Luteolibacter sp. LG18: one gene and its partner. The protein of the gene in region 1 interacts with the protein of each later gene in a pairwise test. Links are inferred from orthologs where the notes say so. Each region holds a gene or a part of one and is shown on either strand. Other genes may lie near its edges.

What was found.
Region 2: the proteins of lpdA (region 1) and sucB interact in binary tests that used the Escherichia coli proteins (3 or more experiments, as listed by UniProt). The link is inferred for Luteolibacter sp. LG18 from one-to-one orthologs.

The regions. Positions count from the first base shown.
Region 1 is NZ_AP024600.1:1,488,655-1,491,791, forward strand. The notes cover bases 245-3,065. They hold lpdA (dihydrolipoyl dehydrogenase), read left to right. Parts: upstream 245-874; coding sequence 875-2,257; downstream 2,258-3,065. Other genes in these bases: llg_RS06250 (DUF1778 domain-containing protein), read left to right, coding at 245-297; llg_RS06255 (GNAT family N-acetyltransferase), read left to right, coding at 278-775; llg_RS06265 (hypothetical protein), read right to left, coding at 2,319-2,690; llg_RS06270 (thioredoxin domain-containing protein), read left to right, coding at 2,869-3,065. In the rest of the region: more of llg_RS06250, read left to right, coding at 1-244; more of llg_RS06270, read left to right, coding at 3,066-3,137. UniProt on the Escherichia coli protein: Lipoamide dehydrogenase is a component of the glycine cleavage system as well as of the alpha-ketoacid dehydrogenase complexes.
Region 2 is NZ_AP024600.1:4,646,443-4,649,749, forward strand. Bases 101-3,091 are described here. They hold sucB (dihydrolipoyllysine-residue succinyltransferase), read right to left. Parts: upstream 2,325-3,091; coding sequence 876-2,324; downstream 101-875. Other genes in these bases: llg_RS18380 (ABC transporter permease), read left to right, coding at 101-610; llg_RS18390 (2-oxoglutarate dehydrogenase E1 component), read right to left, coding at 2,367-3,091. Also shown: more of llg_RS18380, read left to right, coding at 1-100; more of llg_RS18390, read right to left, coding at 3,092-3,307. UniProt on the Escherichia coli protein: E2 component of the 2-oxoglutarate dehydrogenase (OGDH) complex which catalyzes the second step in the conversion of 2-oxoglutarate to succinyl-CoA and CO(2).

The DNA of each region.
Region 1 (3,137 bases):
CCAGGACGGCCGCCCTCCAGCAAGGCCGCTCCCACCGTGCGGATCAGCCCACATTTTCCGGAGGCTTTGGCCGAGCGGGTGCGGCAGGCGTCCGCGCTGCGCGGACTTTCAGTGGTCTCGTTCGTCATGGAAGCCGCGCGTCGCGAAGCCGAACGCGTGATCGAAGAAGAAGGTCGCTTGCGGTTCACCGAGGAGGAAACCCGCACCCTTGCCACGCTGCTGGCCCGTCCTCCGAAAGCAAACGCCGCCGCCCGCAAGGCGGCCACCCGAGCCGCCGGTGTCGAAATTCGCTCTTGAGCGCTTGGATACCAGCCATGACCGCCGGGAATTCTCCAGCGGCTTGGAAACGGTGGACCGCTACCTGAAGGAAACCGCACGCGGGCACACGGAAAAGGGCGTCGCCATCACGCGGGTGCTGGTCGATCATCAGGCCGTCGCCCCGAAGAAAATCCTCGGCTACTTCACGCTGACTCCCTGCATGGCCACGGCAGCCTCCTGGGAGGGTTCTCCCAAAGGGCTGCCGAAATCTCCGGTCGGCATGGTCCTGCTGGGGCGGCTGGCGGTGGATTCCACCACGCAGGGACAGGGCCTCGGCGGCACGTTGCTGGCGCTTGCCAGGCAGATCGCCCATGATTCGCTGGCCGCCACTGGCGGGATCGGAATGGTGGTCGATGCAGCTGGCGAGGAAATCGTCGCCTTCTACACGCACCATGGCTTCCGGCGAACCGCCCCGGACTCGCTGCGTCTTTTTCTGCCGACCGCCGCGTTGGTCTGAAACCCGGGATTCACCCCCTTCCCGAAACCCCACCCCCCGGTTTGACAACCGGGCATCGCCCCCCCAACCTCCCGCCGAACTCCAATTCCTGCAATCCCCATGGCATACGATCTCATCGTCATCGGTGGCGGCCCGGCCGGCTATGTCGCCGCCATCCGCGCCGCCCAACTCGGTAAAAAAGTCGCCTGCGTCGAGGCGGACCGCGCCGGCGGCACCTGCCTCAACTGGGGCTGCATCCCGACCAAGGCCCTCCTCAAGAACGCCGAGCTCTACCAGACGCTCACCAAGAAGGCGACCGAGTTCGGCCTGAAGTTCGACAACCTCACCTACGACTGGTCCGCCGTCGTCGGCCGCTCCCGCAAGGTGTCCGACAAGCTCGCCGGTGGCATCGAGTTCCTCTTCAAGAAGAACAAGGTCGACTACGTGCGCGGCCTCGGCTCGATCGAAGGCCAGGGCAAGGTCGGCGTCACCGCCGCGGACGGCACCAAGTCCGTGCTGGAAGCGAAGAACGTCATCATCGCCACCGGCGCGAAGTCCCGCCCGCTGCCGCCGCTGCCCTTCAACGGCACCACCGTCATCAGCTCGAAGGAAGCCATGGTGCTCCAGAAGCAGCCGGAAAGCATGATCATCATCGGCGCCGGCGCGATCGGCGCGGAGTTCGCCTACGTTTACAACGCGTTCGGCACCAAGGTCACCCTCGTCGAAATGCTCCCGACCATCCTCCCGGTGGAAGACACCGAGGTCGGTGAAACCGTCGAGAAGTCCTTCATCAAGCAGGGCATCCGCTGCCTCACCAACACCAAGATCACCGCCACCGCCGACAAGGGCACCCACGTGGAAGTGACCGTGGATGGCCCGAAGGAAAAGGGCACGCTCTCCGCCGAGGTCGTCCTCGTCGCCATCGGCGTGCTCCCGGTCCTGCCGGGCGGCCAGCAGCCGGCCCTCACCGACCGCGGCTTCATCCAGGTGGGCGACCGCTACGAGACCTCGATCCCGGGCGTCTACGCCATCGGTGACATCACCGGCCCGCCGCTCCTCGCCCACACCGCCTCCTTCGAGGCGATCCAGGCCGTCGACGGCCTGTTCGTGGAAGGCCACAAGCCGCGCAAGGTCACCAATTTCCCCGGCTGCACCTACTGCCACCCGCAGGTCGCCTCCGTCGGCAAGACCGAGCGCGCGCTGAAGGAAGAAGGCGTCGAGTATGTCGTCGGCAAGATCCCGTTCGTCGCCATCGGCAAGGCCATCGCCGCCGGTGAGCCGGACGGCTTCGCGAAGCTGCTCTACGGCAAGAAGCACGGCGAGCTCCTCGGCGCGCACATCGTGGGCGACAACGCCACCGAGCTCATCGCCGAGATGGGCATCGCGCTCGACCAGGAGCTGACCATCGACGACATCCACGCGACCATCCACGCCCATCCGACGATGAGCGAGGTGATCCACGAGGCGACCCTCGCCGCCGAGGGCCACGCGATCCACTTCTGAAGCGCCCGCGTTTCCGATTTTCAAAAACGCCGCCTGGGAAACCGGGCGGCGTTTTTTCGTTTCACCAGGCCCGGATTAAAACAGCGATCATGACGATGGCGATGAACAGGACCATGGCCATCCCGATCTGGTGGGCCACGAAATCCAAGGCGTGCCCGGAAGAAGAGCCGTGAGGGTCCCGATATCCCCGCAGAAGCCGGTGGTCCAGCAACCCGATGCAATAGGCTTCCACCAGCCCTAACGCGCTTCCGATCAAGAACAACAGGCCGGACCACATGGGGATCCAATGACTCAAACTCATCACCCCGGCCAAGGTGATCAGCGCGATCGGCCACGCCACGCTCCACAGGACAACCCGGTAGGCCACCAGCCCGGGCGGCAGCTTCGGTCGCGGGGAGGACCGTGGGGCGTTCGCTTCGGAGGGCTCGTCCATGCTCATCCCAAGGAAAGGGCTCCCGCTGCCCCGGATCAAGCGAAGGCCCTTTCTTCCTCTTCTCTTCCGTCTTCCCGCCTTCCTTCTCCTACCCCTTGAAATATTTAGGGAAGACTGATTTTCAGCTTTCCGTGCCTCCGGACTTACACGAGAGTGAAACCGGTTCCCCCAAAACCGAATGCGTCTGCTCCCCCGCCTGCTGCTGGTCAGCTTGCCCGTCTCCGTGCTCACGAATTGTGAGCGTTCGGCGTCGGAGGGAAAATCGTCGACCACCCTCTCCAACGTCCTGGACAGCCTGCTGACGGGTCGGAAGGACGATCCGAGCCTGGTGCCGAAGAAGCTGCCGTCGCTCGACGCGCGGGAAGTGGGGGACGCGGACCTGCCGGGCTTCATCGACCAGAAGGGGAAACTAGCGGTGCTGCTGACCTACCGGGTGGCCGGGGAAGG
Region 2 (3,307 bases), 3.2 Mb from region 1 along the record:
CACCGGCGCGGTGCTGGCGGCCCAGGCGATGTTCCAGTTCAAGCCTCTGGGCATGGAAACCGGCGGCGGCGCGCTGGTGAGCGTGGCCATGCTGCGCGAGCTGGGCCCCTCCGTGACCGCGCTGATGCTGGCCGGACGCGTCGGCGCGGCGATGGCCGCCGAGATCGGCACCATGAAGGTCACCGAGCAGATCGACGCGCTACGATCGATGAACGTCCATCCGATCGATTATCTGGTCACTCCCCGCCTGCTGGCGATGGTGCTGGCGATGCCGCTGCTGATCGCGGAATCCGCGGGCTTCGGGATCATCGCCTCGGTCATCGTGGGCATTGGCCCGTTCGGCGTGAACCCGGCCTACTGGCTCACCCAGATGGGTCGCTACACCGACATCACCGACATCATCATCGCTCTGACCAAGGGTTTCGTGTTCGGCATGCTGATCGTGATCATCTCCTGCGACCAGGGACTGAAGGCGAACCAAGGCGCGGTGGGCGTCGGCCGCGGCACCACCCGGGCGATGGTGTATTCCGCGCTGGCGATCCTGATCGTGAACTTCTTCCTGACGCTGCTGATGAACATCATCTTCCCGGCAGGCGCGGCAACGAAGTAGCCGCAGCCGGCATGCGATAGCCCAGGGCATCGCCCTGGGGCCCGACGACGATGGGAACCGAGCCCTGAAGGGGCGGGATGCCGGTGATGACGCCGCTTCTCCTTTCATTCCGCCCCTTCGGGGCTCTTCTCGATTCGTGCCCAGTCCCAGGGCGATGCCCTGGGCTATTCCATGACGCCCCTTCAGGGCTACACTTAGGCTACTAAAAAGCCCGATCCGCGAACGGACCGGGCCTTTGGTAAAGTTCGTCACGCGATCACTGGGATCACATTTCGAGCAGCAGGCGCGTCGGGGTCTCCAGGCACTCCTTGATGCGGATCAGGAAGGTCACCGCCTCCTTGCCGTCCACGATGCGGTGGTCGTAGCTGAGGGCGAGATACATCATCGGGCGGATGACGACCTGGCCATTCACCGCCACGGGGCGCTGCTGGATGGTGTGCATGCCGAGGATGCCGCTCTGCGGCGGGTTGAGGATCGGGGTCGAGAGCAGCGAACCGTAGGTGCCGCCGTTCGAGATCGTGAAGACACCGCCCTGGAGGTCCTCGATGGCGATCTTCCCTTCCTTGCCCTTCTTGGCGTAGTCGAGGATGTCCTGCTCGATCTGGGCGAAGCTCTTCTTGTCCGTGTCGCGGAGGACCGGGACGATCAGGCCCTTCTCGGTGCCGATGGCCACGCCGATGTCGTAGAAGTGGTTCTCGATGATGTCCGTGCCCTCGATGCGCGCATTGATCTGCGGCACATCCTTGAGCGCCTGGGCCACGGCCTTCACGAAGAAGGACATGAAACCGAGCTTCACGCCGTGCTTCTTCATGAACTCGTCCTGCACCTGCTTGCGGAGGTCCATGACGGCGGACATGTCCACCTCGTTGAAGGTGGTGAGGATGGCGGCGGTCTGCTGCGCGTTGACGAGGTGCGTCGCGATCTTGCGGCGCAGCATGCTCATCTTCTTGCGGGTGGTGCGGCCATCCTCGGAGGCGGTCGGCGCGGAGGCCTTCTCGACCGGCGTGCTGACGACGGACAGGTCCGGCTTCAGGCGCGGGGCGGTCACGCCGGTGGCGGCACCGGGAGCCGGGGCCGGAGCGGCGGCGGCAGGAGCCGGGATGGAAACCGGAGCGGGCGCGGGAGCGGCGGCAGGAGCCGGAGCGGCACCGGCGGCACCCACCTCGATGGTGGCGATCACGGCACCGATGGCGACTTCCTCGCCCTCGGGCACGAGGATCTTCAGCTTGCCGGAGGCTTCCGCCTCCAGCTCGTTGGAAACCTTGTCGGTCTCGAGCGTCACGAGCACCTCGCCCTTGGTGACCTGATCACCGTCCTTCTTGCGCCAAGCGGCGACATTGGCGGAGGTGATGGATTCACCGGCCGCGGGAACCTTGATCTCGACGGTGCCACCGGCCGCGGGAGCGGAAACCGGGGCCGCCACCGCGGCGGCAGGAGCCGGAGCAGGAGCCGCGCCATCGGCGGCCGGAGCGGCACCGGCCGTCTCCTCGATGTGGCCGATGATGGTGCCGATGGACACTTCCTCGCCCTCGCCGACGAGGATCTGGAGGATCCCGTCGCCATCGGCTTCGAGTTCATTGGAAACCTTGTCGGTCTCGAGAGTGACGAGCACTTCGCCCTTGCGGACGGACTCGCCGTTTTTCTTGTGCCAGCGCGCCACGTTGGCGGAGGTGATGGATTCGCCAGCGGCGGGAACTTTGATGTCGAGGGACATGGTTGCGGGAAAAGTCGGAGGCCTTCGGGGTCGGGGGATTTGTTAGAGTGTGAAGGCTTCTTCGAGAAGCGCCTTTTGCTCGCGGTAGTGCATGGCCTTCGAACCGGCGGCCGGGCTGGAGGCGCGCTCGCGTCCGGCGTAAACCGGCTTCTTGCCGAGGACATCCTCCAGCAGCGGGGCGATGTAGGTGTAGGCACCCATGTTCTGCGGCTCTTCCTGGCACCACACGAAGCGGGTCGCGTTCGGATACTGGCTGAGCAGGGCCTCGACCATCTCCTGGTGGAACGGATAGAGCTGCTCGACGCGGAGGATGGCGGCGTTGTCGATCGCCTTCTCCTCGCGCTTGGCGGCGAGGTCGTAGTAAACCTTGCCGGAGCAGAAGATCACGCGCTCCACGGCCTGCGGGTTCGCGAATTCCTTCGGATCGGGCAGGATTTCCTGGAAGCAGGAGCCCTCGAGGAAGTCCGCTTCGTTGGAAACGGCTTCGGCGCGGGTGAGGAGGCTCTTCGGCGTCATCAGGATGAGCGGCTTGCGGAACTCGCGGCGCTTCTGGCGGCGCAGCGCGTGGAAGTACTGAGCCGGCGTGGTGAAGTTGCCGACGATCAGGTTGTCCTCCGCGCACAGTTGCAGGAAGCGTTCCAAGCGGGCGCTGGAATGCTCCGGGCCCTGGCCTTCGTAGGCGTGCGGCAGCAGCATCACCAGGTCGCTCGGCGTCTGCCACTTCGACTCGGCGGAGGAAATGAACTGGTCGATGATGACCTGCGCGCCGTTCGAGAAGTCACCGAACTGAGCTTCCCAGAGGGTGAGCATCTGCGGGTAGCTCAGCGAGTAGCCGTAGTCGAAACCGAGCACGGCGAACTCGGACAGGAACGAGTTGTAAACGCAGAACTTCGACTGGTCTTCCGAGAGGTGCTCGAGGGCGATGTGGCGTTCGCGGGTCTCGTAATCGTAGAACACCGCGTGGCGCTGCGAGAACGTGCCGC